One region of the Brenneria sp. L3-3C-1 genome, then DNA from elsewhere that is predicted to be linked to it. Evidence: predicted binding sites of a transcription regulator. Region 1 holds the regulator's gene; each other region holds the start of a gene.

Region 1 (10,846 bases):
TCGACAGCGTTACCGTCACCAACAGCATCGGCAGTTGGTCGCCCTGTAAAACCTTATAGGCTGACGCGGCTGAAAACAGAACAAAGGCAAACTCCCCGCCCTGACTCAATACGCCGGCGAACTGCAAACGTTCCGAGCGGCGCATTCTGTTAATCCGCGCCAGAACATAGAGCACCGTTCCTTTTACGGCGACCAGCACCACAACCGCAATCAATACGTCCACAATATGGGTGTAGAGAATGCCCAGATTGAGCGCCATGCCGACGGAAATGAAGAACAACCCCAGCAGCAATCCTTTAAACGGCTCGATGGCGATTTCCAGCTCATGGCGATATTCGCTCTCCGCCAGCAGCACCCCGGCGATAAACGTGCCCAGTGCCATCGAAAAACCCAGCGCTTCCATAAACAGCGCCGATCCCAACACCAGCAGCAGCGCCGCCGCGGTAAACACTTCACGCACGCCGGAGGCGGCGATAAAGCGAAACAGCGGGCGCACCAGGTAGCGGCCGCCGATCAGCATACCGGCAAAGGCCGCAACCTTGAGCGCCACATGGTTCCAGTCGTCCAGCTCGCCCTGAACGCCGGCCAGAATCGGAATTAATGCCAGAGCGGGAATAACCGCCAAATCCTGAAACAGCAGTACGGAAAAACCCAGTTGCCCGGACTCGCTGCGATTCATCCCCTTTTCGCGCATTAGCTGTAATGCCATCGCCGTGGATGACATCGCCAGCCCCACCCCGCCGATTAATGCGGATTGCCAGGAGAAATCGGTCAGATAAAGCGCCCCGCCCAACACCAGCGCACTTAGCCCGACCTGTGCAGCGCCAACGCCGAAAATGGAGCGACGCAGCGTCCATAATTTTTTCGGATTCAGTTCCAGCCCAATGATGAACATAAGAAAAACGACGCCAAGCTCGGAAAAATGCAAAATAGCGTCGACATCCCGAATAAACCCCAATCCCCAGGGGCCGATGGCGATCCCGGCAATCAAATAGCCCAATACGGCGCCAATGCCTAATCGTGCGGCAATCGGCACGGCGACCACCGCCACAAACAAAAACAGAACGCCGGCGGTAAGCAGTGCAGAACTTTCCATATCAGCGTTCCTCGCGATCGAAAGGGGAAGCCAACCATTGGGCATAGGCCAGCGCATGACTGGACAGCGCATCCGGCGGCAGACGGCGCGCCCAGTAAACAACCATCGGTTTCATCCAGCGCATGCGACATAAAGCGGCGGCCATTTCAAACGGCCGCAGCAGTTCATCCATGGAATAACCGCTGTTGCCGCCGGCCCGATAGGCTTCCTCCGGCTCACCGGTGGTGATCACCGAACGCCAGAGCTTTCCTGCCAGCGCATTTCCCCCGATGCCGTTGGCAAAGCCGCGCGATAACACCCGGTCGAGCCACTCTTTCAGTAAGGCCGGACAGCTGTAGGTATATAACGGATGCTGGAACACAATCACCTGATGCTCGCGCAGCAGCTGTTGCTCATGGTGAATATCAATAAAGAAATCAGGATAGTGCGCGTAAAGGTCGTGCACGGTGACATGATCTAACTGGTGCGCCGGTTGCAGTAAAACCCGGTTCGCCACCGAGTCCTGTGATTCCGGATGGGCATACAGCAGCAAAATCCTGGGTGGCTGCGACATCATTCCCCTCCAAAGCGTCGTCATGGTGGTCGTTTTCCGTTACCATGCAGCGCAACGACTAAAAACAAGACCTGTTGGTCCTGATATCAGGTCCATAATTTAACATACTCTGAACATACGGCGCTTTATGATTGTTTTCTCCTCGCTGCAAATTCGACGTGGTGTACATGTTTTGCTGGATAACGCAACGGCTACCATCAATCCCGGCCAGAAAGTCGGTTTAGTGGGTAAGAACGGCTGCGGTAAATCGACGCTGTTGGCATTGCTGAAAGGTGAAATCAGCGCCGACGCCGGTAGTGCGACCTTCCCTCAAAGCTGGGCGCTCGCCTGGGTCAATCAGGAAACCCCGGCGCTGGATGTCCCGGCGCTTGAGTATGTGATTGACGGCGACCGCGAGTTCCGTCAGTTGGAAGCGGCATTGCACACGGCGAACGAAGAGAACGACGGCCATGCGATCGCCACGCTGCACGGCAAGCTGGACGCCATTCAGGCCTGGACGATTCAGGCCAGAGCCTCAAGCCTGCTCAATGGCCTGGGCTTCTCACAGGAACAGTTGCGGCACCCGGTCAGCGCTTTTTCCGGCGGCTGGCGCATGCGTCTTAATCTGGCCCAGGCGCTGATTTGTCGCTCCGATCTGCTGCTGCTGGATGAACCGACCAACCACCTCGATCTGGATGCGGTTATCTGGCTGGAAAAGTGGCTGAAAAACTACCCGGGCACGCTGGTGCTGATTTCGCACGACCGCGACTTCCTCGATCCTATCGTTAATAAAATAATACACATAGAACAACAAACACTAAACGAATACACCGGCAACTACACCTCGTTCGAACGTCAGCGCGCCACCCGGCTGGCGCAGCAGCAATCATTATACGAACATCAGCAGGAACGCGTCGCCCATCTGCAACACTATATCGACCGCTTCCGGGCCAAGGCGACCAAAGCCAAGCAGGCGCAAAGCCGAATAAAAATGCTGGAACGGATGGAGATGATTGCCCCCGCCCATGTGGACAACCCGTTTCGTTTCAGTTTCCGGGCGCCGGAATCGCTGCCGAATCCCCTGCTCAGAATGGAAAAAGTCAGCGCCGGCTACGGCGATACGCCGATCCTCGAGTCGATTAAGCTGAATCTGGTGCCCGGCTCGCGCATTGGCCTGCTGGGCCATAACGGCGCGGGGAAATCGACGCTGATCAAGCTATTGGCCGGTACGCTGGCGCCGATGCAGGGTGAAATCGGCCTGTCCAAAGGCGTGAAACTGGGTTATTTCGCCCAGCATCAGTTGGAGTTTCTGCGCGCCGACGAATCGCCGCTACAGCATATGGTGCGGTTAGCCGAACGGGAAACCGAGCAGCAACTGCGCGATTACCTCGGCGGCTTCGGCTTCCGCGGCGACAAGGTGACGGAAATTACCGAACGCTTTTCCGGGGGTGAGAAAGCACGGCTGGTGCTGGCGCTGGTCGTCTGGCAACGTCCGAATCTGTTACTGCTCGATGAACCCACCAACCATTTGGATCTTGATATGCGACAGGCGCTGACCGAAGCGCTGATCGATTTTGAAGGCGCGCTGGTGGTGGTATCGCACGACAGACACCTGATCCGTTCCACCACCGACGATCTCTATCTGGTGCATGACCGGAAAGTCGAGCCGTTTGATGGCGATCTGGAGGATTACCAACAGTGGCTGCTCGACAGACAACGTCAGGATGGCGACGGCGATGAGACGCCGAAGGAAAACGCCGTCAACAGCGCGCAGGCCAGAAAAGACCAAAAGCGGCGCGAGGCCGAGCTAAGAACCCAGACGCAGCCTTTGCGCAAGCTGATCGCCAGGCACGAACAGCAGATGGAAAAGCTGGGCGTCGAGCTGGAAGCCATTGAGGCACGGCTGGCGGATAGCGCACTGTATGATCTCAGCCGCAAAGCCGAGCTTACCGAGTGTTTACAGCAGCAGATAAAAGTAAAAGCGGAACTGGAAGCATCAGAAATGGCCTGGCTGGATGCGCAAGAGCAGTTAGAGCAGATGAATCAGTCGCTGTCATAATTGACGCCGGCAGCGAGCGGATAAAACGCTTATCCGCTCGCCATAACAGGCCGTCAGTGCCAAATCAGCAACACACAGGCCGCCGTCAGCATGCCCATCGATACATTGAAGATAATCCAGGCTTTTTTACTGCGCAGCAGTCGGCCGATCAGCGTGCCGAACCCCAGCCATATCACGCCGGAAACCAGATTCACCAGCACGATGCCGACGCTTATCGCCACCACCGAATGATTGTATTTATCGCCCGCCAGACTGAAGCTGGCCACCGCGCCCAGCGCCATCAGCCAGGCTTTGGGATTCAGAAACTGTAGCAACCAGCCCTGATAAAGCCGGATAGGCCGCGGGGGGGCAATTTTTGTCTCAAGCTTTTCATAGGCCGCCGTGGCAATTTTCCATGCCAGCCACAGCAGATACAAACTGCCGAGGACTTTGAGAATGAAGTGCAGCGAAGGGTAGATCAGGATCAGACCGCCAATCCCAAACGCCACCAGCAGTAAAATACTCTGCATGCCCAACATGATACCGAGCATCAGCCACAGAGAGCGATAAAAACCGAAGTTGGCGCCCGACGTGGTCAGTAACATATTATTCGGACCCGGGGTAATCGCCGCCACCCACAGAAAACCCAGCATTGACAGAAACAGGCTCAATTCCATGTAATGGGTGCTCCTCACCCTGACGCATTTTTACGATATAGTTGATAATGAGTATCGAATTGCTGGTTAACCAACGGTATTGAAGCTAACAGTGTGATATTGATCGCACAAGATCCGGCAACAAGATTTTTATTCCTATCGGGACAACCTTTTTCTGGACAATCATCGTGATCATTCCCTGGCAACAACTCGATCCTGAAACAGTGGACAATCTCATCGAATCTTTCGTACTCCGGGAAGGAACGGATTACGGTGAACAAGAACGTACGCTGTCGCAAAAGGTCGCCGACGTTCGCCGGCAACTGGAATCAGGCGACGTGGTTTTGGTATGGTCGGAGCTGCATGAAACGATCAACATCATGCCGCGCAGTCAGTTTAATGCCGGCGAGTACCACCCTCGCTAAACGCGTGAAAAGTCATCAGAGAAGATGTATCTGTCTTATTAAACATGCTAACAATGATAAAAATATAAGCATCCGATCGGTGCCACTATTACGGAGTAAATCGTCTTATGTCGCATAAGCATCCGATTATTGCGGTTACCGGCTCCAGCGGAGCGGGAACCACCACCACCAGCCTGGCATTCCATAAGATTTTCCAGCAATTAAAAATGCGGCCGGCCCAGCTTGAAGGCGATAGTTTCCACCGCTATACCCGTCCGGAAATGGATATGGAAATTCGTAAAGCGCGGGATCTGGGTCGCCATATCAGTTATTTTGGCCCGGAAGCCAACGATTTCAGCCTGTTGGAACAATCCTTTATCGAATATGGCCGGCATGGGCGCGGTCTGACGCGTAAATACCTTCATACCTACGATGAAGCGATTCCCTATAATCAGGTGCCCGGTACGTTCACGCCGTGGGAACCCATGCCTGAACCCACGGATATCTTGTTTTATGAAGGGCTGCATGGCGGGGTCGTCACCGATCAGCACAATGTGGCGAAACACGTCGATTTACTGGTCGGCGTCGTGCCCATCGTCAACCTGGAATGGATTCAAAAACTGATCCGCGATGTCAATGAACGCGGGCACTCGCGTGAAGCGGTGATGGATTCGGTCGTCCGATCCATGGAGGATTACATCACCTATATTACGCCGCAGTTTTCACGCACGCATATCAACTTCCAGCGCGTTCCGACCGTGGATACCTCAAACCCGTTCGCCGCCCGATCCATCCCTTCATTGGACGAAAGCTTTGTGGTGATCCACTTCCAGGGGCTGGATAATATTGATTACCCTTATCTGCTGGCCATGTTGCAGGGGTCGTTTATTTCGCATATCAACACGCTGGTGGTGCCCGGCGGGAAAATGGGGCTGGCGATGGAGTTGATTATGGCGCCGCTGGTGCAGCGATTGCTGGAAGGGAAAAAAATCGAGTAGCCGGCGGCTAAAACCAGCCCGGCAGCCATACTCCGGGCGATACCGCCCAGGCTATGGCAATACTCTGACTTCATGGCTGTAAGTGACCTTGACCGTTTTATTCAGCATCAGCGCCACCGAGCAATATTTTTCCGCAGACAGTTCCACCGCGCGCGCGACCGCCTGCTCGGCCAATCCTTTGCCCGTCACGGTAAAATGCAGATTAATATGGGTAAACAAACGCGGCGCTTCCGTTCTCCGCTCCGAGGTCAGTTTAACTTCGCAATCCGCGACGTCATTACGCCCTTTCTGCAAGATCGACACCACATCAATCGCGCTACAACTGCCAATCGACATCAGCACCATTTCCATGGGACTTGGCGCTTTATCGCCCGAATTTCCATCCATCACCACCTGATGTCCGGAAGCTGATTCGCCCAGAAATGTTAAGTTTTCAACCCACTTCACCCGAGCCTGCATGCCGCCTCCGCTAAAAAATTTTTTAATATTTATATCGTTATTATACAAAAACAACCTATAACCACAGCTTTATCATGCTGACGCGAGACAACACAAGACACTTCCTCCAAGCTGTGTTAAAAATGAGAACAGAAGCTGTCTTTTCTGGACAAACTCAGATCGCGGGAAGATGATAACGTCGCCAGACAGAAGCTCCAGTATATTCCCTGACGGCCTACACGTAATTTGAATTTTTAGCAGTAAACACGCCGTACAGGGAACTCTGAGCCCTGTGATTTGCGCAGTGAATTACAACAGAGGATAATAGCGAATGGTTCTCGGCAAACCGCAAACAGACCCAACTCTCGAATGGTTCCTTTCTCATTGCCATATCCACAAGTATCCATCGAAGAGTACGCTGATTCACCAAGGTGAAAAAGCAGAAACGCTTTACTACATCGTGAAAGGCTCTGTCGCAGTGCTAATCAAAGATGAAGAAGGCAAAGAAATGATCCTCTCTTATCTCAATCAGGGAGATTTTATTGGCGAGCTTGGCTTGTTTGAAGAAGGCCAGGAGCGTAGCGCCTGGGTACGGGCGAAAACGGCTTGTGAAGTTGCTGAAATTTCCTATAAAAAATTCCGGCAGTTGATTCAGGTCAATCCCGATATTCTGATGCGTCTGTCCGCGCAGATGGCAAGCAGGCTGCAAGTGACCTCAGAGAAAGTCGGTAATCTGGCATTCCTTGATGTAACCGGTCGCATTGCCCAAACATTATTGAACCTGGCAAAACAACCCGATGCCATGACGCACCCAGATGGCATGCAAATAAAAATCACCCGCCAGGAAATTGGGCAAATCGTTGGCTGTTCACGCGAAACCGTGGGCCGCATTCTTAAAATGTTGGAAGATCAGAACCTCATTTCCGCACATGGTAAAACGATCGTGGTTTACGGTACGCGTTAAACCCGGCGATTACCCTACGACAAAAAAGCGTGAAGTCTCTTTCACGCTTTTTTTATAGCCATATAACACCGTAGCAAGGCGTATCAGGGCAGAACTTTGGCTGACTGGATCACGATCGGTTTGGTGGGCACATTTTGGTAAGGGCCGACGTTTTCGGTCTGCACCTGAGCGATTTTATCCGCCACGTCCATACCTTTTACCACTTTACCGAATACCGCATAGCCAAAATCACGCTGTCCGTGATCGAGGAAAGCGTTATCAGCCACATTGATGAAGAATTGACTGGTGGCGCTGTCTTTTTCCGCAGTCCGCGCCATGGAAATGGTGCCGCGCAGGTTGCGTAAGCCATTGTCCGCTTCATTTTTGATCGCCGGGTTGGTCGCTTTCTGCTTCATGTCGTCGGTAAAACCGCCGCCCTGAATCATAAAGCCGGGGATGACCCGATGAAACGTCGTGCCGTTATAAAAACCGTTATTCACGTACTCAACGAAGTTATTCACCGAAACCGGTGCTTTTTGGTTGTCCAATGCCAGCTCAATGTTTCCCGCCGAGGTCGTCAGCAAAACATGCGTTGTGCCGGAGGTAGCGAACACCGGAGAAAAAGCCGTAAGTGAAATAAAAGCCGCCGCAGCAGCCAGAGTACGTTTAAGCATGATAATTCCTTGTTGAAGAAACCGACCACTGAAAGCGTAATGATTGTAAATACCCACACCCGCCAACGCCACCCATTTACCTTTTTTTACGTATTATAAAAAGGCTGACGTTAAAGTCAGCCCAGACCATTGACAAAGCCCGTTATTAGGGAGAGCGTGGCGAGGGGCCGTAGCGGCGTAAGCCGCCGGAGCGCCCCTCGGTACGGTAGGCCCGGGTATCTCAGGCTTACAGACGACTTTGTCAGTAACCTCAGGCTGACGTTAAAGTCAGCACCCGCTTATTATCTGTCGCCGCACAGAACCTTAGCCCATACGCTCCGAACGCACCGCAAGGTCGCGGCTATACTGGCGGCTGGCCTCCACCAGCATGGTGGTATAGGCGTTCTTCGGCGTATCGCGGGTTAAGTCGCCGATATTCAGCGTTTCCAGTATCCGGCCATACTGCATCACCGCGACTTTATGACACAGATGGGAAATTACCCCCAGATCGTGCGTCACCAGCAGGTAGGTTAATTTCTCCTGCTGTTGCAGTTCAGCCAGCAGATTAAGAATTTCCGCCTGCACGGAAACGTCCAGCGCCGAGGTCGGCTCATCGAGCAACAGCACTCTGGGCTCCAGAATCAGCGCGCGGGCGATCGCCACGCGCTGGCGCTGGCCTCCCGAAAGCTGATGCGGATAGCGGCGGCGGAAGTGCGTGCCCAGCCCGACTTTCCCCAGCAGCGTATCGATACGGTCGTCACGATCGTTAAAACGGTGGATGGACAGCGGTTCTTCCAGAATCGACTCCACCGTGTGACGGGGATGCAGCGAACCATAGGGATCCTGAAAAATCATCTGCACTCGTCGGCAGCGCGCCTGATCGATACGATGCGCCAGTTGCTGGCCGTCAATCAGCAAGCTTCCCTGCCAGTGATTAAACAACCCGGCCAGACATTTCAGTACGGTGGTTTTACCCGAACCGGACTCGCCGACCAGACCGAAAATCTCACCGTCGTCCACGGTAAGGTTCACGTCATACAAAACCTGATTCTGCGTGCTTCCCTGACCAAACGACAGATTAAGATTGTTCACTTCAATCATGGATCGGTTCATATTCATAGATTCGCTCATCGGAAGGGTTGCCGTCGCCATACGTGCTCCTTACTCATTAATCCAGGCCGGATCGCGATTCATCACCGGCAGATGCGAACGCGGACGATCGATATCCGGTAACGAGTTCAGTAATCCGCGGGTGTAAGGATGCCGCGCATTATCCAGATCGGCGGCGGCAATCGACTCCACCACCCGTCCGGCGTACATCACCAGTACCCGATCGCAGAAACTGCGCACCAGATTGATGTCGTGGCTGATGAAAATCAGCCCCAATCCACGTTCACCCACCAGATCGTCGAGCATCGCCAACACCTGCAAGCGCACCGAAACATCCAGCGCCGAGGTCGGTTCATCGGCAATCACCACTTCAGGCTCGGTAATCAGCATCATCGCAATCATGATGCGCTGCCCCTGCCCGCCTGAAATTTCGTGGGGATACAGGCCGTATACCCGTTCCGGCTGGCGAATACGCACCACATCCAGCATCGCCATCACTTTTTCCTTCGCTACGCGCGCCGAAACGCGATGGTGAGCCAGATAGGCTTCTGCAATCTGATCGCCGACGCAGACCACCGGATTCAATGAGTATTTGGGATCCTGCATAATCATTGAGATGCGTTTGCCGCGGATCTGACGCATCCGCGCTTCGTCCGCCGTTAACAAATCGGTGTCGCCAAAACGCAGACGATCCGCCGTAATACGCGCGCTGTGCGGGTGTAAGCGCAGCAAGGCGCGCCCCACCGTGGATTTACCGGAGCCTGATTCGCCGACAATCGCCAGCTTTTCACACCCCAGCGTGAAGGAGACGCCGCGCACGGCATCGGTCACCACGCCGCCGTTGACGAAACTGACCCGCAGATCCGCGACATCCATCAACGGTGCGTTCTGCGGCGTACGGTGAGAAAGATTATTCAGTTCTGGGATCGAGGATGTCACGTAGGCCGTCTCCAAGGAAATTGAACGCCAGGCTGTTGATCAAAATCGCCAGCCCCGGAATAGTCACTAACCACCAGCACTCCATCATGTAACGGCGACCGGCTGAAATCATCGCGCCCCATTCAGGATCGGGCGGCTGCGCCCCCAACCCCAGGAACCCCAGCCCGGCCGCGGTCAGAATAATGCCCGCCATGTTCATGGTGATACGAATAATCACCGACGGCAGACACAGCGGCACAATGTGGTGCAGCAGGATGCGGATCGATGATGCGCCTTGCAGTTTCACGGCGGAAACAAAGTCGGCATGGCGCAATGACAGCGTTTCGGCCCTTGCCAGACGCGCAATCGGCGGCCAGGCGGTCAAGGTAATCGCGATCACCACATGCTCCAGCCCCGGGCCAAGCGCCGCCACGAACGCCAACGCCAGCACCAGACTGGGGAAAGAGATGAAAATATCGGTGATGCGCATCAGAATGGTATCGACGATGCCGCCGTAGTAGCCCGCCACCACACCCAGCAACAGACCGATCGGCCCGACGGTTACCGACACCAGCGCCACGATATACAGCGTGATGCGGGAGCCATAGACCAGTCGGCTAAAGACATCGCGGCCAAACTCATCGGTTCCGAACCAATGGGCCGCGCCCGGCGCCTGCAATGCATTGCCCAGATCCTGCGCCAGCGGGTCGTGCGTCGCGATCCAGGGGGCAAAAATGGCGACCAGCATCAGCATCAGGACGATGGCCGAACCAATGGCGGTCAATGGATTACGCATCATCAGCAGCAGAAAACCAGCGATACGCGCGCCGCGCAGCTTCAGGCGCCCCACCCGCTTTTCCGGTGACGTTCGCAGTACCGGTTCAGAGGAAATGTTCATGCGTTCGTCCTCGGATCAAAGATTTGATACAACATGTCCGACAACAGATTGAGGGTGACGAAGATCAGCCCTACCAGCAGGACACAGCCCATAACCGCGTTCATATCCCCCAGCAGCAAACTGCCGGTGAGATAGGAGCCGAACCCCGGCCAGGAGAACACC
Region 2 (10,846 bases), on a different contig from region 1:
CAATTGAGAGGCCAGTTCCTGCCAGCTTTTATCATCATAGTTAACCACCAGTACCGGCGCGATAGCGCTAAGCTGTTGACGCAGCGCCAGGGCGGAATCGCCTCCCGTGGCGGCGACCACAATCAGATCCGGCGCTTCGTTGGCTATCGCTTCGGCATTAGGCTTGGTTTCATAGGTTTTTTTTACCTTACTTTCGAGGGCGACGTCACCCCACTGGCGCAGGAATCCCTGACTGTCGGAAACGCGGGAGCCCGGGCTGGTGGCGGAACTGGCTATGACCGGCGCGTCAATCGCCAATAGGGTGCCGGTAACGGTGACGCTGGTGGAGACGATGCGCTGCGGCGGCGCCTTGAGCGTGAGCGTGCCGTCAAGGGTCTGAATCTGTCGCGGCCAACCTTCGATAGCCGCATTGTCCGGTTTCGTTGCCGCGCCGGTTTCGGTTTTTCCGTCGCAGGCGCTCAGCATTAACGCCAACACCGGCAGCAACGCATAGCGCCAGCCCGAGAAATAAAATACCGCTCTCATCACCTAAACCTCTTATCGCTTAAACATAAAATTGGGGGACGTGAAGCTCGTTTTCCTACTGTTGACAATGCGAAAGCATCGTCATAAGTTGTTACGCAAACCTATTAATGATGATAGTTATCATAATCGTTATCATTATGAATTATACCGGAGGTTGCGAGTGTACCGTTTGATTAGGGACAATGTCACGCAAGAGGAGAACCGTGGCTGGCAGCCAGATTCAGGGTTCTTTTTCAGTTCTCCCTTCCGTAGCCTGTATACACAAGGTCGTTTTATGGCGTTGACGACGCCCGCCGGCGATGGCTTTGATACCGGCGGCGTCTTTCAGCGCACGCTGCAACAGGCGTTTGCGCGCGCAAGGGCGGCGGGCATCGCCGAACCGGTGGTGGTTGGCGCCATCCCCTTTGATGCGTCCCGTCCGTCGGCGCTGTTTATTCCCCGGCAAAGCCACTGGTTTTGTCGCACCGGCCTAACCATGCCGGTACTCAATGATTGTCCTTCATTACCGGATATCGTGACAACCCAGCCACGCCCAAACCGGGATATTTTTATCGATTTGGCGAGTCAGGCCGTGAGGGCGACGCGGGAGGGAAAATTAACCAAGGTCGTGCTCTCGCGCCTGCTGGATATCGAACTCAGCGCGCCGGTCGATCATCGGGTGCTGTTGGCGCGTCTGCTGGCTCGCGAACCCGACGCCTATCATTTTTACGTTCCCCTGGACGATGGCGCGCTGCTGGGCGCCAGCCCTGAGCTATTGTTACGCAAGTCGGGCCGTGATCTGCACTCCACGCCGCTGGCCGGATCGGCGGCGCGCGCCAACATTCCGCCAGCCGATCGGCGCGCCGGACAACAATTGCTGGATTCGGCAAAGGATGGTTATGAGCATCGGGTGGTGATTAACGAAATGCGCCGGGTGTTGACCTCCCGCTGTCGCCAATTGCACATCCCCGAGACGCCGCAATTGCTCTCCACCGCCACGCTATGGCATCTGGCGACCGCCATCAGCGGCGAAACGGCGACTGATGCCGACAACGCCTTGTCGCTGGCCTGTTTACTTCATCCTACGCCCGCGTTGTGCGGTTATCCCACCGACACGGCGCGGCGGTTAATCGCCGATCTTGAGCCGTTCGAACGCGGGCTGTTCGGCGGCATCGTCGGTTGGTGCGATGCGCAGGGTAACGGTGAATGGGTGGTCACTATCCGCTGTGGCGAAGTGCGTGAAAACCGGGTGCGATTGTTTGCCGGCGCCGGCATTGTGCCGGATTCGCAGCCGGTTTCCGAATGGAACGAAACCGGCGTGAAGCTGAGCACCATGCTGCATGCCTTTGGAATAACCGATCACCGGGAGTGTGTCGCATGATGATCGAATTCAACCGCTGGCCCGCGGCGCTGGAACGGCGCTACCGTGAGCGCGGCTATTGGATTGACCGGCCGCTGGACGATATCCTCAGCCGTCACCGGGATAATGACGCGCCGGCGCTGATCGACGGCGAGCGCCGCTTCAGCTACCGCGAGCTAAACCAGCATGTCGACCGGCTGGCTGGCGCACTGACCCGTCGCGGCGTACGGCGCGGACAAACGGCGCTGGTGCAGTTGGGCAATATCGCCGAATTTTACCTGACCTATTTCGCCTTGCTGCGTATTGGCGTGGTGCCGGTGAATGCGCTGTTCAATCATCAGCGCAGCGAATTGAGCGCCTATGCGCAACAGATAGCCCCGGCGCTGCTGATCGCCGATCGCCGTCATGACCTGTTTCATGACGATAGGTTTATTGATGCGTTACGTCAGATCACCCCTTCTTTACAACTGGCGATCCTGCGTGGCGATGAAAACCCCGACCGCGATTTAAATCATCTGCTTCAGGAAACGGGGAACGATGAAGCTTCCTCGCCGACGCCGCCGGATGAAGTGGCGTTTTTTCAACTGTCCGGCGGCAGTACCGGCACGCCGAAACTGATCCCCCGCACCCATAACGATTACTACTACAGTATTCGCGCCAGCGTGGAAATTTGTCATTTTGACGCCGATACTCGTTATCTGTGCGCCTTACCGGCCGCTCATAATTATCCGTTAAGTTCGCCGGGCGCACTGGGCGTATTTTATGCCGGGGGAACGGTGGTGATGGCCGCCGATCCCAGCGCCGACCACTGTTTTCCGCTGATTGAACGGCATCGGGTTAACGTGACGGCGCTGGTGCCGCCTGCGGTAACGCTGTGGCTGGAAGCCGTTTCTCTGCTCGGTCAGCGTAACGCGTTGCAAAGCCTGACGTTATTACAGGTCGGCGGGGCACGGCTGAGCGAGGCGCTGGCTTGCCGCATCCCCGCCGAACTGGGATGCCGACTGCAACAGGTTTTCGGCATGGCGGAAGGGCTGGTGAACTATACCCGCCTTGATGACGATGACAGCGTCATCTTCACCACCCAGGGGCGTCCGATCAGCCCGGACGACGAAGTCTGGGTGGCCGATGCCGAAGGGCATCCCCAGCCCTGTGGGCAGGCCGGGCGGCTGATGACCCGCGGTCCCTACACCTTTCGCGGTTATTACCGCAGTCCGCATCATAACCAACAGGTGTTTGATGAGCAGGGCTTCTACTGCTCCGGCGATGTGGTGATCCAACACCAGGACGGCCACCTACAGGTGGTGGGGCGGGAGAAAGATCAGATTAACCGCGGGGGCGAAAAGATTGCCGCCGAAGAGATCGAAAATCTGCTGTTACGCCACCCGCAGGTGATTAACGCCGCGCTGGTCGCCATCCCCGATCCGCTGATGGGGGAAAAAAGCTGCGCTTTCGTCGTTTGCCGGGAAGCGATCAAATCCGTGGCGCTGCGCCGTCACCTGCGCGAACAGGGCATTGCCGATTATAAATTACCGGATCGTTTTACCAGCCTGCCGGCGTTACCGGAAACACCGGTCGGAAAAGTCGATAAACAACGGTTGCGCGAGATGGCGCAACAGCTTACGCAACCGTTGCAGGAGAGTCACTGATGAGTATTCCCAAACTGAATAGCTATCCTCTGCCGTCGGCGGCGTCCCTGCCTGACAACAAAGTGAGCTGGCCGTTGGAAACGCCGCGCGCGGCGTTGTTAATCCACGATATGCAGCACTATTTTCTTAATTTCTGGGGGGAAAACAGTCCGCTGACCGCCCGGCTTATCGAAAATATTGTTCGTCTGAAGGATTTCTGTCGTCAGCACGCTATTCCGGTGTTCTACACCGCGCAGCCGAACAACCAGAGCGCGGCCGACAGGGCATTGTTGAACGATATGTGGGGGCCGGGGCTGAACAACTATCCCGAGCAGCAGAAAATCACTGATGCGCTGACGCCCGACAGCGGCGATACCGTGCTGGTAAAATGGCGCTACAGCGCGTTTCTGCGCACCGACCTGGAGCAGCGACTGCGCGATGCCGGACGTAACCAGCTGATTATCTGCGGGATTTATGCCCACATCGGCTGTCTGACCACCGCCAATGACGCCTTTATGCGCGATATCAAACCGTTTATGGTGGCTGACGCGCTGGCCGATTTCTCGCTGGACGAGCACATGATGGCCCTGCGCTATAGCGCCGGCCGCTGCGGGCGGGTGGTCACCACCGGCCAGTTGATCGCTTCTGCGCCCTCGGCGGCGGAATACAGTCACGCCAGCCTGCGGGCGGAGCTGCTGCCGTTTCTGGACGACGACTGCGGTGAGGTGGGCGATGACGAAAACCTGCTGGATTACGGACTGGACTCCGTGCGCATCATGTCGCTGGTGAGCCGCTGGCGTCAGCAGGGCCACGAGGTGGATTTCGTCACGTTGGTAAAAACCCCGACCATCAACCACTGGATCTCGCTGCTGACGGCCGTACAGCGGGAGGAAGCATGAGCAGCCAACTTGATTTCACCGGGAAGCAGGTGTGGGTAACCGGCGCAGGCCGCGGCATCGGTTACGAAACGGCTTGTCGTTTCGTACAGGCCGGGGCCGAGGTGGTGGGTTTCGATCGGGCGTTCTCCGACGGCGCGCCGCCTTTTACCCCTTGCCTGCTGGATATCAGCGATGCCGACGCCGTGGCGGCGCGTTGCGCCGAACGGCTATCGCAAACGCCGCGGTTGGATGTGCTGGTCAACGGGGCCGGCATTTTGCGGATGGGGGCGGCGGAAACGCTCAGTCAGCAGGACTGGCAGGATTGTCTGGCGGTCAACGCGGGCGGGGCATTCAACCTGTTTCAGGCGACGATCCCGCAGTTTCAGCGTCAGCGCGGCGGGGCGATTGTTACGGTGGCCTCCAATGCCGCGCATGTTCCCCGGGTGGGCATGGCCGCCTACTGCGCCTCGAAAGCGGCGCTGCGCAGCCTGTGTCTGACGGTGGGGCTGGAGCTGGCGCCCTACGGCGTGCGCTGTAATGTGATCTCGCCAGGCTCGACGGATACGCCGATGCAACGCACCCTGTGGCACGCTCCAGAGTCGGAGCGGCAAACCATCGCCGGTTTTCCCGAACAATTCAAACTGGGCATTCCGCTGGGGAAAATCGCCCGTCCGCAGGAGATTGCCGACGCCATTTTATTTATGGCCTCCGATCTGGCCGGTCATATTACGCTACAGGATATCGTCATTGATGGCGGCGCCACGCTGGGCGCCTGAGCATCGCCATCGATAAAGCCGGTAAAAGATTCCGTTATTCATCGGTGCCAGGCAGGTTGAGCGCCTGCCTGGCATATGACCGGTGATATCCGCCGCTTTCAGTCACTGATTGTGTATAACCGTTAAATCAGGGAAAATACCCGGCTTACTCTCTTTTATTTCCGCTTTGCCTGACGCTGACATCGAGGTGATTTGATGCTGACGCCGGGTGGCTAACAGAAGAAACCTGAAAATCATGTCTCCAAGTGAATACGCCCGCGAAGTCTCGAAAAGAAGAACTTTCGCCATCATTTCCCACCCCGATGCCGGTAAAACCACAATTACCGAAAAAGTATTACTGTTCGGACAGGCGATCCAGACCGCCGGTACGGTAAAAGGGCGGGGTTCGAGCCAGCATGCGAAATCCGACTGGATGGAGATGGAAAAACAGCGCGGTATCTCCATTACCACATCCGTTATGCAGTTTCCCTATCATGACTGTCTGGTCAATTTGCTTGATACCCCGGGGCATGAGGACTTCTCTGAGGATACCTACCGCACCCTGACGGCGGTGGACTGCTGCCTGATGGTGATTGACGCGGCGAAAGGGGTCGAAGATCGTACCCGTAAGCTGATGGACGTGACTCGTCTGCGTGATACGCCGATCCTGACTTTCATGAACAAACTCGACCGTGACATCCGCGATCCGATGGAAGTGCTGGATGAAGTGGAAAACGAGCTGAAAATCGCCTGCGCGCCTATCACCTGGCCTATTGGCTGCGGCAAGCTGTTCAAAGGCGTTTATCACCTCTATAAAGACGAAACCTATCTTTATCAGTCCGGTAAAGGTCATACGATCCAGGAAGTCCGCATCATCAAAGGATTGGATAACCCGGATCTGGACGTGGCGATTGGCGAAGATCTGGCGATGCAACTGCGTGAAGAACTTGAGCTGGTTAAAGGGGCGTCGCACGAGTTTGAACTGGAGGCGTTTCTGTCCGGCGATCTGACTCCGGTGTTTTTCGGTACGGCGCTGGGTAACTTTGGCGTCGACCATATGCTGGACGGCCTGGTTGACTGGGCGCCGGCGCCGATGCCGCGTAAAACCGATACGCGCGAAGTGGTCGCCGACGAACAGAAATTCACCGGTTTCGTATTTAAAATCCAGGCCAATATGGATCCGAAACACCGCGACCGGGTGGCGTTTATGCGCGTGGTGTCCGGTAAATATGAGAAAGGCATGAAGCTGCGTCAGGTGCGTACCGGCAAAGATGTGGTGATTTCCGATGCGCTGACTTTTATGGCCGGCGACCGTTCGCACGTCGAAGAGGCCTATGCGGGAGATATCATCGGGTTGCATAACCACGGCACCATCCAGATTGGGGATACCTTTACCCAGGGTGAAGAGATGAAGTTCACCGGTATTCCCAACTTCGCCCCGGAAATGTTCCGCCGCATCCGTCTGCGCGATCCGTTGAAGCAAAAACAATTGCTGAAGGGGTTGGTGCAGCTTTCGGAAGAGGGCGCGGTACAGGTATTCCGTCCGTTGACCAACAACGATCTTATCGTCGGCGCTGTGGGCGTGTTGCAGTTTGACGTGGTGGTCGCGCGGCTGAAGACCGAATACAACGTGGAAGCTATCTACGAATCGGTTAATGTTTCCACCGCGCGCTGGGTCGAATGCGGCGATGTGAAAAAGTTTGAAGAGTTCAAACGCAAGAACGAACAGCATCTGGCGTTGGATGGCGGCGACAATCTGGCTTATGTCGCCCCGACCATGGTCAACCTGAACCTGACGCGGGAACGTTACCCTGAAGTCATGTTCCATAAAACGCGCGAACATTAATCCGAGCTGTATAAGTAATCAGCGTTTTGTGTGAAATTTAAGCGCCCGCTCGAATAGCGATAAATGCGGTTCGATTCGGGCGTTTTGTTTATATTTTTTATTATTTATCAACTAATTAGTCATATATTGCCCGAGGTTATGGCGGAAAAACCCGCCACAGACAAATCTGAATTGCCGCCGGTTCCCGTTCTTTTCTCTTTATCGTCCTGTGATTTCCTTTTCCGTGGTCTATAGTTAACAACGTGTTAAGTGTTTCTAGTTTGTTTACCTGTTAACGCAATTTTAGCTAGTTCTTTATATTGCATTTTTTCCTATTTTAGGAACTGTACTCTGTTTATTTTGGTTTAGATGACGTTAATGACGGGTGCATTTAATCAACGACATGAGGTTACGGCAATATTTTGAATGGCATTGGCAATCACTCTGCGTTAATGCAGCCCGCATCGCTATGTGTCGGGCACATAAAAACATAAAGGAAGATATTGATGAAAAAGACCAAACTCACACAATCATTGATCGCCGTCGCTCTGGGTTCGATTCTGGTCGGCGGTAATGCGCTGGCAGACGATACGTTTGGGCAAAAAGTACAACGTATCGCCAACACTACAGGTGAAAAAGTGGATAGCTCCGCCAATAAAGCGTCAGGTTACATGAGTGACAGCGCAACCACGGCAAAGGTGAAAAGCGCCTTGCTGGAAGATAAAACCATCACCAGCGGCGATATCTCCGTTGAGACCACTAATGGCGTCGTCACCCTGAGCGGATTCGTCGGCAGCCAGGCGCTGGCCACTCGCGCGGTAGACATCGCGACGAAAATCGAGGGTGTGCAGTCGGTGAGCGACAAACTCCAGGTTAAGGATAATACCTCGCAGTCTGTCGGCGCTTATGCGGGTGATGCCATGACCACCAGTTCGATTAAGGCCAAATTGCTGGCGGACGATATTGTTCCTTCGCGTAAGGTGAAGGTTGAGACGCATGAAGGCGTCGTGCTGTTGAGCGGTGAAGTTGATAACCAGGCTCAGTCAGCGCGTGCTGAAAGTATCGCCAAAGCCGTTGACGGCGTAAAAAGCGTCAAAAACGACTTAACGATTAAGTCATAACCGTTAATTTTAAATATATAAACCGGGTTATCCGCTCTGGCGGATAACCCGTTATGACCTGAACCTGCAAAACAAGGCATTACCACCTGGATACGCAATCAGGATGCATTATCAGTGTCAGGACGATCGCCATGATTTTTAATTTTTTTGGTAAGGAGAGCATATGTTTCGTTGGGGTATTATCTTTTTAGTTATCGCTCTGATCGCTGCGGCATTAGGTTTTGGTGGTCTGGCGGGTACGGCGGCAGGTGCGGCTAAAATCGTCTTCGTTGTCGGGATTATTTTGTTCCTGGTAAGTTTGTTTATGGGTCGCAAACGGCCCTAGATAAGCGTATAAATTATTAGAAGAGGATGAAGACAGGGCAGCCATGCCATATGGCTGTCATATTTATTTGACACCCTGTTTGAGGTATTTGCTGAACTCGATGTTTTATCAGGAGGTCTATGATGAATAGTGATATAGCAGTTGGCAAATGGAAACAGTGGAAAGGGAATTTCTGGGCGATGTGGGCCGAATGGTTTGACAGCGACTGCGCCTGGCTGGAGGCGAATAACGGTTATTTATCCGGGATACTCCAGGAAGATTACGGAAAACAGCATGATAAGCTCTCCTCGGAAAAGAAAGTTTTACACTGAGGGGCGTCCAGATTGGAAATGCGTCTTTCCGTTGCCCGTTTTCGGGCCTCGGCGACGGGGTTGATTCGGCACGTTCATTACCCCGGTCAAGCCTATGACGATTGAAAACCGGCTGGCAGAAAATACCGCCGCCCGGCATACCTTTATTGATACTCACTGCCATTTCGACTTCCCGCTGTTCGGCGAGAATGAACTGGCAAGCCTGCGTCTGGCCTCGGAAGCAGGTATCGAGCGAATTATTATCCCCGCCGTCGAATCCTGTCGCTTTGAGCGAGTGCTCTCGCTGGCGCGCCGCCACTCATCTCTCTATGCGGCTCTTGGGTTGCACCCGCTGTATATTTCCCATCATCGTGATGCCGATCTCGAACTATTGGCGGCGCAGCTGCGTCAAAAGCCCGCCAAGATGGTCGCCGTGGGAGAAATCGGGCTGGATCTTTATATGCAAGAGCCGCAGTTTGAGCGGCAATATCACCTGCTTGAGGCTCAACTCAGGTTGGCGAAGCAGTATGATCTGCCGGTCATTCTGCACTCGCGCCGCAGCCACGATCGACTGGCGCAATTGTTGCGTCGTGTTGAGGTGCCGCGTACCGGCGTGATCCACGGCTTCGCCGGAAGCCTGGAACAGGCGCAGGCATTCGTTCGCTTAGGTTATTATATCGGCGTGGGCGGAACGATTACCTATCCTCGCGCCAACAAAAGCCGTCAGGCGATCGCCCGTTTACCGCTCAGTTGCTTGTTGCTGGAAACCGACGCGCCGGATATGCCCGTTTATGGCTATCAGGGGGAGCCAAATCGCCCTGAGCGGGTAACGGCGGTTTTTCAGTCGCTTTGCCAACTGCGGCCTGAACCCGCCGCGGATATCGCAACGGCGGTATATCGCAATACGCTCAGACTGTTCGGATTGCCGCAGTACGGGTAGACCATAATTGGCGTTTAAAAGCCGTTTTCCATGAAGTTCCCTCCAAAATAGCCATTGTTTTTTCATATAATGGCAATGAAATTGTGATGCAGATCACTATTATGTGTTTTCAACCATTCGATGTTGTATATATTTGTGACATAAGTTGGCTACGGCTCAAAGCGTGCCTTTATAATCGGCTCGGCTCGGCTGATAAGTCACCTGTCTCCTGCTTTGTCGGGCGATCGGCTTCTCATTTTTATAACGACTGATGGTTATCACAACGGGTTGTTAGCAAAAAATTATCGTTATCTCGCGCTAAAGGGAACTTCACATGCAACTCTTCATGAGTCTCATCGGCATGGCGGCACTTGTATTATTTGCCGTCCTGATTTCCAGCAATCGCAAGGCCATCAGGCTACGCACGGTATTGGGCGCTTTCCTGATTCAGATCGGTATTGGCGCATTGGTGTTATATGTTCCGTTAGGACGCAAAGTGCTGGGGGGCATGACGGAAGGTGTGGCCAATATCATTTCTTATGGTAATCAGGGCGTCTCTTTTATGTTCGGCGGCCTGGTTTCCGACCAAATGTTTGAAGTCTTCGGCGGCGGCGGTTTTGTTTTTGCGCTTCGCGTGCTGCCAATTATCGTTTTCTTTTCATCACTCATCGCCGTGCTCTATTACATGGGCGTTATGCAGTGGGTGATTCGCTTGCTTGGCGGCGGCTTGCAGAAACTGCTGGGCACGTCGCGCACGGAATCGCTTTCCGCCACCGCGAATATTTTCGTCGGTCAGACAGAAGCGCCGCTGGTGGTGCGCCCGTATATCGCCGGTATGACGCAGTCGGAATTATTTGCCGTTATGTGTGGCGGTCTGGCCTCTATCGCCGGTTCGGTCATGGCCGGTTATGCGCAGATGGGCGTGCCGCTGGAATACCTGATCGCGGCCTCCTTTATGGCGGCTCCCGGCGGGCTGTTGTTTGCCAAGCTGATGGTGCCTGAAACGGAAAGCACCCATGACCGGGAGGAGATGTCCGGCTTTGTCGATGAAAACGATCGGCCCGCCAACGTGATTGATGCGGCGGCCAGCGGCGCGGCTTCCGGTATGCAACTGGCGCTGAACGTGGGCGCGATGCTGCTGGCGTTTATCGCGCTGATCGCATTGCTTAACGGTATTCTGGGCGGCGTGGGCGGTTGGTTTAACTATCCGCAGTTGTCGCTGGAATTGATTTTAGGCTGGATCT
Region 3 (10,846 bases), on a different contig from region 1:
TCCGATGACGTCGTTGAATCCCTATATGCGGGTCGGCGAACAACTGATGGAAGTGCTGATGCTGCATAAGCGTCTTGGCAAAAGTGAAGCCTTTGAAGAATCGGTCAGAATGCTCGACGCGGTAAAAATGCCGGAAGCGAGAAAACGCATGAAAATGTATCCGCATGAGTTTTCCGGCGGCATGCGGCAGCGCGTGATGATCGCTATGGCGCTGCTGTGCCGCCCCAAACTGTTGATTGCGGATGAGCCGACAACGGCGCTGGATGTGACGGTGCAGGCGCAGATTATGGCGTTATTGAACGATCTGAAACGCGAATTCAATACCGCCATTATTATGATCACCCACGACCTGGGGGTGGTGGCCGGTATTTGTGACAAGGTGCTGGTAATGTACGCGGGACGCACCATGGAATATGGCAGCGCGCGTGATGTGTTTTATCGCCCCAGTCATCCATACTCCGTCGGGCTGCTGCATGCCGTTCCCCGCCTGGATGCGGAGGATGAAACGCTGGCGACCATTCCTGGAAATCCGCCTAATTTGCTGCGGTTGCCGAAAGGTTGCCCGTTTCAGCCGCGCTGTCCCTATGCGATGGATGTGTGTCATGGCACGCCGGCGCTGGAGTCTTTCGAACAGGGTCGCCTGCGAGCCTGCTTTAGAGCCATCGAGGAGGTGTTATGAATAAGGAGGAGGGAAAAACAGTCTTGCTGGAAGTGGCTGATTTGAAAGTTCACTTTGAGGTGAGGGATGATAAACAATGGTTCTGGCAGCCGGCGAAAACGCTGAAGGCGGTGGATGGCGTTACGCTGCGCTTGTATGAAGGCGAAACGCTGGGCATCGTGGGCGAATCCGGCTGCGGCAAATCCACCCTGGCGCGCGCCATTATCGGTCTGGTGAAGGCCACGTCCGGACACATCACCTGGCTGGGAAGAGATTTGCTGGGGATGAACGATATGCAGTGGCGCAGGGTGCGCAGCGATATCCAGATGATTTTTCAGGATCCGTTGGCGTCGCTTAATCCGCGGATGACGATCGGTGAAATTATCGCGGAGCCGTTAAAAACCTACCATCCCAAACTTTCTCGTCAGTCGGTGAAAGAACGCGTCAAAGGAATGATGCTGAAGGTCGGTTTACTGCCCAATTTGATCAATCGCTACCCGCATGAGTTCTCCGGTGGACAGTGCCAGCGTATAGGCATCGCCCGGGCGTTGATTCTGGAACCGAAACTGATCATCTGCGATGAGCCGGTTTCCGCGCTGGATGTCTCCATTCAGGCGCAGGTTGTCAACCTGCTGCGGCAATTGCAGCGTGAAATGCGGCTGTCCCTGATTTTCATTGCGCATGATTTATCGGTGGTGAAGCACATTTCCGACCGGGTGCTGGTTATGTATCTGGGGCATGCGGTGGAGCTGGGAACCTATAACCAGGTCTATTACCATCCGCTGCACCCGTATACCCGGGCCTTGATGTCGGCCGTTCCCATTCCTGATCCGGATAAGGAAAGAAATAAGCGGATACCGTTGCTGGAGGGGGAACTGCCTTCGCCGATTAATCCGCCTTCGGGATGTGTCTTCCGTACGCGTTGTCCGATTGTCGGCCCCGAGTGTGCGATAACCCGACCGCTGCTGGAAGGGAGTTTCACCCATGCGGTATCCTGCCTGAAAGTGGACCCGCAGTCGTTGTTGCCGGAGAAAGCCTGATGATTATCTCCGTCGTCCCTAGGATAAGGGGCGACGGGCGTAGATAGGTCAGAAAAGCGACGGCCTATTCTTTCCACAGGATATGGCAAAGCTTGTGGTCTTTTTCCCGGCAAATCAGCACGCGGGCAAAAATGTCGGTGATATCCTCGCCGTCTTGTTCCGCCAGCCCTATTACCACTTCGGCAAAGAAATCGGGGTTAAGGTCGAAATCAACATGTTCCAACCAGTCCTCGGCAGGATCGAATAACTCGGCGCCGCCGCGTTCCTCGAACTGTAGGTTAAACAGCAAAATATCCGCCGGGTCGAGATTATCCGCCGCCAACTCAAGAAAGATATCGTAGGCCTGTTCCAGCGTTTCGTCTTCGCTCAGGCGATTATTCAAATCCATACAAGATATCCTGTTAATGCGTGATGGCGCTATTAGAACACGGGAAAAACCATATTTATAGCAGGGGGCTGAAAAAGTAAAACAGTCGCTCGACGATCCGCTGCCAATAAGGCCGATTTTGCCATTCAATTTCATTCACCAGCGTGGAGCGGGCAATATAATCTTCCTGCACACAGGCGAGGTCGGTGCCGAAACCCGCATCGTCAATCACCACGGTAATTTCAAAGTTTAGCCACAGGCTGCGCATATCGAGGTTGACGGTGCCGATCAGACTCAATTGCCCATCGACCAGCACGCTCTTGGTGTGCAGCAGTCCGTCTTTAAACTGATGGATTTTTACCCCCGCCGCCAGTAATTCGGCAAAAAATGCCCGACTGGCCCAGCCCACCAGTACGGAATCATTTTTATACGGCACGATGATGCTGACATCCACACCGCGTTGCGCCGCGGTGCATATGGCGTGCAGCAGGTCGTCGCTGGGCACGAAATAGGGCGTGGTCATAATCAACTGCTTACGCGCGGAGTAAACCGAGGTTAACAGCGCCTGGTGGATCAACTCTTCCGGATAGCCCGGCCCGGAAGCAATCAACTGGATGGTATGCCCGGTTTCTTGTTCAAACGGCATCATATTGACGTCGGGCGGGGGCGGCAATAGCCGTTTGCCGGTTTCCATTTCCCAGTCGCAGCAGTAGATAATGCCCAACGTCGTCGCAACCGGACCTTCAATACGGGCCATTAGATCAACCCACTGACCCACGCCTGCGTTCTGCTTGAAAAAACGCGGATCGACCATGTTCATGCTGCCGGTATAGGCAATACGATTATCGATCAGAATAATTTTACGATGCTGGCGTAAATCCATACGCCGCAGAAATGCCCGAAGTAAATTCACTTTTAACGCTTCGGCGACCTCAATACCGGCGGTGCGCATCAGTTCCGGGTAGCGGTTGCGAAAAAACTGCACGCTGCCCGCGGAGTCGAGCAATATCCGGCAATTCACGCCGCGGCGGGCGGCGGCAATCAGTGACGACATGACTTGATCGACCATCCCGCCGGCCTGCCAGATATAGAACACCATCTCAATATTGTTATGGGCAAGTTCAATATCGCGGATCAGCGATTTAATGGTGTCATCAAAGGTGGTCAGCAGTTGCAACTGGTTGCCTTTTACGCCGCCCACGCCCTGACGGCGTTCGCACAGTTGAAATAATGCGCTGGCGACCTCGCTGTTTTCCGTAGCGAAAATCCGCCGGTATTCTTTCAGTTCACGCAGCCATTTCGCCGTGGATGGCCACATTTTACTGGCGCGTTCCGCCCGGCGTTTGCCAAGGTGTAATTCACCGAAAGAGAGATAAGCGACAATACCGACAAGGGGCAGAATGTAGATAACCAGTAACCAGGCCATGGCGGAGGGAACCGTCCGACGTTTCATCAGAATACGCAGGGTAACACCTGCGATCAGCAACCAGTAACTGAAAACAAGCAGCCAACTTATTACGGTATAAAATGTTGTCATAAAGGCAGCGGAGATCCCTTCTGTAAGTCATCGACAAAGTGTACGCATAGTTTGATAAAAGAGGAAATGTCTTTGCTCTGAATAAAATAGCGCTATTGATGCATTGTACGCTAAGGGAAATGCAAACACTGCTTGGATCGCGCAATCAAGGGCCTATAATATGCGCCGCGAGTTACTGATATAAGAGTTATGCCATGAAACGCAGCCGGAATGAAGTCAGCCGTTGGAGGATGTTGCGTCAGATGCAGCGTCGAAAAGGTCGCTGGCTGGAGGCGCAATCGCGCACTTACCGCCATATTCACTACGCCCGCTATTTGCAGCAAAAACAGCAGCGGCGCGCGCTGTTATATGCGGTAGCCTACGAGTGGTAATCTGCTGAAAAAATTAGCGGCCGCATCGAACGGCCGTTAATTTTTCATACACATCAAAAAACTTTTTTGAAGGGTTTTACCGTTACCTGCTGGTAAACGTTGGCGGCAACGTAGGGATCGTCGTTTGCCCAGGATATCGCGTCCTCCAGCGAGGGAAATTCGGCGATAATGATTGAACCGCTAAAACCGGCGGCGCCCGGATCTTCGCTGTCAACGGCCGGCAGGGGGCCGGCTGTAATAAGTTGTCCTTGATCCTGCAACTGTTTCAGTCGGGCAAGATGAGCGGGTCTTGCCGCCAGTCGTTTCTCCAGTGAATCGGCGGAATCTTCGGCGTAAATAACATATAACATCGGCGAGCCTCACAGGTTGGGGTAAAAGAAGTGATTTATCATACGTGATGGAACGGCAGGGGCAATAGACTGATTTGCCAGATAAATAAAGTTTAGCCTGGTTTTTTTTAACAATCACACGTGTTGTTATTGAATATGATTGCTATTTGCATTTAAACTTGGGCGGCATAAGAGGATGAAGACATACTATGCCGCAAAAAAAGTTTCTCCTGACCCGCCGCTATTCATGGCCGTTTATACTTTCAGTTGGCGTTCACAGTTCACTGATTGCGGGTTTGCTGTACGCGTCGTTTAATAACGCGATCGAGCTGCCTCAGCACGCTAAACCAATCAGCGTGGTTATGGTGAATCCGGCCGCGCTTGAAGCGGCGCCAGCGGCAGAGCCCGCTCCCTCTGAACCGGAACCGGTAAAACAGCCGGAACCTGTTCCCGAGCCTGAGCCAATCCCGGAACCCGAGCCGGTTCCTGAACCTGAACCGATCCCTGAGCCTGTCCCCGTACCGCTTCCTGAACCGAAGCCACAACCTAAACCTAAGCCAAAACCGGTGAAGAAGGTGGAGCAACCGAAACCGGTCAAACGGGAGAAGGTCGCTGAAAAACAGCCGCCGGCACCCTTTACCAGCGATGAACCAACGCGAAATGTGACCAATGCGCCAGTCAGACAAGCTCCCGCGCCGGTAGCGAACACACAGTCGACAGGGCCGAGACCGCTTAGTCGGGTTCAGCCGCAGTATCCGGCACGGGCATTTTCATTGCGGGTTGAAGGCCGGGTGAAAATGCAGTTTGATGTGGATAGTTCCGGACGGGTAGACAACGTTCGGGTGGTTTCAGCAGAGCCTCGGAATATGTTTGAACGTGATATCAAACAGGCGATGCGGAAATGGCGTTATGAGGCCAACAAGCCGGGTAAGGATTTGGTCGTGACCATCGTCTTCAGGATTGATGGCGGGGCGGTGATGGAGTAATCACGCCTGCGTTTAGGAGAAAAGCCGCTACCAGCGGCTTTCAGACCGTTGACAAAGCCTGTTATTAGGGAGAGCGTGGCGAGGGGGCGTAGCGGCGTAAGCCGCCGGAGCGCCCCTCGGTACGGTAGGCCCGGGTATCTCAGGCTTACAGACGACTTTGTCAGCAACCTCAAGCCGCTATCAGCGGCTTTTCTCTTTTGTGGGATGGCTGGCGCAGCAAAGCGCGTATCAGTCTTCGGGGTTAAAGTGACATTTGCCCATCGGCAGCTCGCGCGGACGACTGTCTTCATCAACGGCGACATAAGTAAACAGCGCCTCGGTCGCACGATAGCGTTGGCCGATCGGTTCGGATGATACTTTCTTTACCCAAACTTCGACGTTCACATTGATGGAGCTACGGCCGGTACGCACGCAACGCGCGTAGCAGCAAATGACGTCGCCGACGGCGACCGGTTTTAAAAACGACATTCCGTCGACCCGTACGGTCACGACGCGGCCTTCTGCGATCTCCTTTGCCAGAATAGCGCCGCCCATGTCCATCTGCGACATTAGCCAGCCGCCGAAAATATCCCCGTTTGCATTGGTATCCGCAGGCATTGCCAGAGTCCGAAGTACCAGCTCGCCCTGAGGTAACACGTTTTGTTGGCTCATTGTGGTATCAATAAATTATGCTGTTTTTATCAAGCGGGCATTGTTAGTGCTCGCCGCCGTTTTCTTCTGACTTTTCCCGATCGTCAGGCAAATGCCGATAAATATAAACGCCGCAGATCAATGTAAATAGCAGGGTAACGCCAGTCAAACCAAAGACTTTGAAATTAACCCAAACGCTTTGCGGCATCCAGAAAGCAATATAAATGTTTAACAATCCGCACGCCAGAAAGAACATGGCCCAGGAGAAGTTCAGTTTTCCCCAAACCGCCTGCGGTAGGGTTAACTCTTTGCCCAACATTCTCTGGATCAACGTTTTTTTCATCACGAACTGGCTGAACAGCAGCGCGATGGCGAATAGCGCATAAATGATGGTGACTTTCCACTTAATAAACTGATCGTTATGGAATACCAGCGTCAATGTGCCGAAAATGGCGACCATGGCAAAGGTCACCAGCATCATCTTTTCTATTTTACGATAAATCACCCAGGTGACGATCAGCGCCAGCGCTGTCGCCGCGATCAACGCACCGGACGCAACATAGATGTCATACAGTTTGTAAAAAACAAAAAAAACCACCAGCGGGAGAAAATCAAGAAGTTGCTTCATTGTGTCAATCCGTCACTCACTAATTTGTTGACGATAACCCGGATGGCTATCTGATAACTGCGCGTATTATCCTTTATTGTGGGGCACAGTTCCCTTGATATCGTAATAATTTGCAGAAAATTACGATTGGAAAGGTTGGCGGCGCAGTAACAATAAAAAACAAGAAGATGTGCCGCAGCTTGTACGGCACAGGTTAAATCAGGCGCGAAGCAGCATATAAAGGCGGAACAGATAGATCAGCAGGATAGCGGATATCAGGTTACTCAGGCCATTTAGCAACACCGCAATGACGGTCGGCGAAAATATCGGGATTTTGGTCACCAGCAGCAGAATGGCAACTTTGATCAATAACCACAGGATCACGGCCGGCGCGGTGACGCGTAGGTTGGCATAAGCCAGTTTCGCGCTTGCCTTGATGGAGCCGAATACGCCACGTTTCTCAACGACGGCAATAACCGGCGACAGGCTTAATGCGATAGCCAATAACACGCCCGGAACAACCAGAAACAGCATGCCAAGCTGAACCAACAGGGTACAGAACAGGATCAGGATAAAAAGGCGGGGTAAGACGGGCGCGGAGGCGCCGATCGCCCGCAACGCGCTGGTGCGATTACCGGCGGAAACCATCTGAATCAGCAGCAGTATGCCGCCGGTAAGAATCGCGTTGCCGATCAAGGCGGCAAAGGTTCCGGCCGCAGACATTTTGAGCAGCACGGTTTGCTGTTCCGGGGTCATCTGCTGGATCAAGTCCATCATACCCAGTTCGGCGGATGAGGAGAGATCGCCGCTGGCGGCGTTAAGCGTTTGTAATTCCTCATTGCCGGGGGCTAAGGCCTGATTCAGAATGACAGTAATGAACGCGGTCAACAGCGCCATCATCAAAATACTGATGAACTGATTACGCGTAAAATTCATTGTGTCACGGTACAAAGTGTTAGCCGTGATAGGCATGCAAACTCCTTGAGAAAAGATAAGCAATGTTACTTAGCCTTTAATTGTAACCTGTTACGCCAGACTGTGGCACCCCCGCAGGGGGCGCGATCTTCTCATTTCTCATCATCCCGCCGCCGATGGTTCAATGGCGGCGATCAGCGGTGGCAATCCATAACTGGCCCGCGCACGATTGCAGGCGTCATTTATTTGGCCGTTTTCTCCGGATTGCATAAATTCACGACATGGCGATGGCCGATTAACATAAATCGAACAGCTGACATTGACGCCGATCTTGCCTTCCAACGCACAGCAGCGAGGATTTTTGCTATTTGAACCCTGCATGCAGCGTAAAAAAGGGGTAAGAGGTTCTGTGAGTAAGGCAGGTACTACGCCGCCGCCATCATCAGCTTCAGCCCAGTAGAAAGATACCCTGAAATAAGCGCAGCAAGCGCCGCAGTGCATACAGGCATTGTCACTCATTTAATTAATTACCGCCCTTAACCGGTATTGAATCCTGTCAGTCAGAATAAAAATCTAGCGCTGAAATCACCCTTTTGGCAGCGTATTTTTCCCAAAACGCATTTTATGTATCTTTAGTTATTTTTGATGTAGATCAATTCTTGCATTTTTAATGAGTTACGTAGAATTGATCGAGTTCGTTTTTTGCAAAAAGTATTTAAAAGATGTGATCTGGATTAAAACAACAATACCCACATGGAGGTATATTTCGCTCGAAATTTAAACCATATAAAGGGAGTGGATAATGAAAAAAGCGTCTTTTGTATTACTGGCTGCTGCACTTATGCCGGCATTTGCCCAGGCTCATCAGGCGGGTGATATCATTGTTCGTGGCGGAACGGCAACGGTTCGTCCGGTGGAAGGGTCGGATAATGTGCTGGGAAGTCTGGGATCGTTCAAGGTTGATAATAATACCCAGTTGGGATTGACGTTCAGTTATCTGGTGACCGACAACATTGGCGTGGAGTTATTGGCGGCGACGCCGTTCACCCATCGCGTCGGCCTTAACGGCGTCGGCAACATTGCCGAAGTCAGCCACTTGCCGCCGTCTCTGGTCGCACAGTATTACTTTGGCGATAAAGCCGACAAGCTGCGTCCTTACCTGGGCGTCGGTCTGAACTACACCATGTTTTATGATGAAAAATTCAATCAAAGAGGGAAAGATGCCGGGCTGAGCGATCTGAGCCTGAAAAATTCCTGGGGCGTGGCCGCGCAAGCCGGTCTGGATTACAACCTGGATGAAAACTGGTTGATTAATGCGTCACTGTGGTGGATGGACATCGACACGGAAGTGAGGTTTAAAGCGGGCGGCGAACAGCAAAACGTCAGCACCCGTTTGGACCCGTGGGTGTTTATGTTTGGCGTCGGATATCGTTTCTGATGTTAATGACATGATGCGCCAGCCTGCCCGGCGGCGCATCAAATCGCCAACGGCGGATAACTATCCGCCGTTGGCGCTGTGTGGAAATGTTATCAACGCGTTGCCGCTTTCATTTCGCTGACAAAGGCGTGAAGCTGCGCCAGCATTTCGTCAGGTTGATGCTGGTTTTTTTCAATAATCCGCACGATTGCCGAGCCGGAAATGGCGCCGGCGGCGCCCGCCGATAATGATTCCCGCACCTGAGAAGGCTCTGAAATACCAAATCCCTGAAGCGGCGGCGCGGCATGGTATTCATGCAGTTTGGCGACCAGGTGATGAAGCGGCAACTGAGCGCGTTTTTCCGCACCGGTGACGCCGGCGCGCGACAATAAATAGGTATAGCCACGGCCGTAGGACGCAATCTCACGCAGCAGGTCGTCATCCGCATTGGGCGGGCAGATAAAAATCGGGGCGATGCCGTGACGTTGCGCCGCGGCACGGAAAGGCGCGGACTCCTCAACCGGGACATCGGCGACCAGCACGGAATCGACGCCGATCTGCGCGCAACGTTGATAAAATTCATCAATGCCGTTGCTGAAAACCAGATTGGCATACATCAGTAAGCCGATAGGAATATCAGGGTATTTCTGCCGGATAGCGGCCAGCATCTCAAAGCAGTGGCCGGGGGTGGTGCCCGCGGCAAAGGCGCGCAGCGTGGCGTCCTGAATGGTTGGCCCATCGGCCAGCGGGTCTGAAAAGGGGATGCCCAGCTCCAGCGCGTCGGCGCCGGCCGCGATAAGGGTATCAATAATTTTCAGCGACTGCTCAGGCGATGGATCGCCCAACGTGACAAAGGGAACAAAAGCGCCTTCTTTATTGTCAGCCAGACGTTTGAACAGGTGTTGATAGCGCTCCATTAAATTTCTCCCCGATCTTTCAAAATATCGTGAACGGTAAATATGTCTTTATCGCCGCGGCCCGACAGGTTGACCACCAGAATTTGTTCTTTCTCCGGTTCCTGCTTAATCATTTTCAGCGCATAAGCCAGCGCATGAGAGGATTCCAACGCCGGAATGATACCTTCATGCCGGGAGAGTTCCTTAAAGGCATCCAGTGCTTCGTCATCGGTGATGGACACATAATCGGCCCGGCCGACGCTGTTCAGATACGCATGTTGAGGCCCGACGGAGGGGAAATCCAAACCGGCGGAAATCGAATAGGACTCTTCGATTTGCCCGTCAGCGGTTTGCATCATCGGAGATTTCATACCGAAATAGATGCCGACCCGCCCATGTTTAAGCGGCGCGCCGTGCTGTCCGGTTTCAATGCCGAGTCCGGCGGGTTCAACGCCGATCAGGCGAACGGCGGTTTCATCAATAAAGTCGGCAAACATCCCGATGGCGTTGGAGCCGCCGCCTACGCAGGCCAGTACGGCATCGGGCAAGCGGCCCTCTCTTTCCAGCAGCTGCGCTTTGGTTTCTTCACCGATCATGCGCTGAAACTCACGCACAATCGTCGGATACGGATGGGGACCCGCGGCAGTGCCCAGCAGATAGTGCGCGGTTTCATAGCTGCCGGACCAGTCGCGCAGCGCTTCATTACAGGCATCTTTCAACGTTGAGGAACCGCTGTGCACCGGAATGACCTCGGCGCCCATCAAGCGCATACGGAACACGTTGGGGGATTGACGCTCAACGTCTTTCGCCCCCATATAGATACGACATTTCAACCCCAGCAGGGCGCACGCCAGCGCGGTGGCGACACCGTGTTGCCCGGCGCCGGTCTCGGCGATGATTTCGCTTTTCCCCATCCGTTTGGCGAGCAGCGCCTGTCCCAGCACCTGGTTAGTTTTGTGCGCGCCGCCATGCAACAAATCTTCACGTTTCAGATACAGTTTGGTGCGGGTGCCGTGGGTCAGGTTTCTGCATAGGGTCAGCGCGGTCGGCCGTCCGGCATAGTTTTTCAGCAAATCAGTAAATTCGGCCTGAA

What was found. The regulator CRP, encoded in region 1, controls carbon source genes, mostly activating them, when cyclic AMP is high. The targets are predictions, from matches to a motif close to ATGTGANNNNNNTCACAT.
Region 2: the regulator CRP is predicted to act here: its motif matches at 9,705-9,722, upstream of JG725_RS10720 (NupC/NupG family nucleoside CNT transporter).
Region 3: the regulator CRP is predicted to act here: its motif matches at 8,081-8,098, upstream of ompW (outer membrane protein OmpW).

What each region holds. Positions count from the first base shown of each region.
Region 1 covers NZ_JAEMHF010000007.1:8,909-19,754, forward strand. The annotation lists gene kefB (glutathione-regulated potassium-efflux system protein KefB) at 1-1,096, opposite strand, end outside; gene kefG (glutathione-regulated potassium-efflux system ancillary protein KefG) at 1,098-1,649, opposite strand; gene JG725_RS13855 (ABC transporter ATP-binding protein) at 1,777-3,687, shown strand; gene JG725_RS13860 (LysE family translocator) at 3,741-4,343, opposite strand; gene JG725_RS13865 (YheU family protein) at 4,511-4,747, shown strand; gene JG725_RS13870 (phosphoribulokinase) at 4,855-5,724, shown strand; gene JG725_RS13875 (OsmC family protein) at 5,776-6,183, opposite strand; gene crp (cAMP-activated global transcriptional regulator CRP) at 6,494-7,126, shown strand; gene ppiA (peptidylprolyl isomerase A) at 7,210-7,779, opposite strand; gene JG725_RS13890 (ABC transporter ATP-binding protein) at 8,083-8,859, opposite strand; gene JG725_RS13895 (ABC transporter ATP-binding protein) at 8,920-9,807, opposite strand; gene JG725_RS13900 (ABC transporter permease) at 9,779-10,585, opposite strand; gene JG725_RS13905 (ABC transporter permease) at 10,681-10,846, opposite strand, start outside.
Region 2 covers NZ_JAEMHF010000004.1:39,660-50,505, reverse strand. The annotation lists gene fepB (Fe2+-enterobactin ABC transporter substrate-binding protein) at 1-525, opposite strand, end outside; gene JG725_RS10765 (isochorismate synthase) at 695-1,885, shown strand; gene JG725_RS10760 ((2,3-dihydroxybenzoyl)adenylate synthase) at 1,882-3,510, shown strand; gene JG725_RS10755 (isochorismatase) at 3,510-4,388, shown strand; gene dhbA (2,3-dihydro-2,3-dihydroxybenzoate dehydrogenase) at 4,385-5,143, shown strand; gene prfC (peptide chain release factor 3) at 5,379-6,968, shown strand; gene osmY (molecular chaperone OsmY) at 7,454-8,068, shown strand; gene JG725_RS10735 (DUF1328 domain-containing protein) at 8,232-8,393, shown strand; gene JG725_RS10730 (stress-response protein) at 8,516-8,704, shown strand; gene JG725_RS10725 (TatD family hydrolase) at 8,799-9,623, shown strand; gene JG725_RS10720 (NupC/NupG family nucleoside CNT transporter) at 9,937-10,846, shown strand, end outside.
Region 3 covers NZ_JAEMHF010000001.1:561,380-572,225, forward strand. The annotation lists gene JG725_RS02545 (ABC transporter ATP-binding protein) at 1-679, shown strand, start outside; gene oppF (murein tripeptide/oligopeptide ABC transporter ATP binding protein OppF) at 676-1,698, shown strand; gene JG725_RS02555 (HI1450 family dsDNA-mimic protein) at 1,763-2,086, opposite strand; gene cls (cardiolipin synthase) at 2,142-3,602, opposite strand; gene JG725_RS02565 (YciY family protein) at 3,797-3,973, shown strand; gene JG725_RS02570 (YciI family protein) at 4,027-4,323, opposite strand; gene tonB (TonB system transport protein TonB) at 4,512-5,288, shown strand; gene yciA (acyl-CoA thioester hydrolase YciA) at 5,517-5,939, opposite strand; gene JG725_RS02585 (septation protein A) at 5,983-6,546, opposite strand; gene JG725_RS02590 (YciC family protein) at 6,745-7,497, opposite strand; gene JG725_RS02595 (YkgJ family cysteine cluster protein) at 7,603-7,959, opposite strand; gene ompW (outer membrane protein OmpW) at 8,243-8,878, shown strand; gene trpA (tryptophan synthase subunit alpha) at 8,971-9,774, opposite strand; gene trpB (tryptophan synthase subunit beta) at 9,774-10,846, opposite strand, start outside.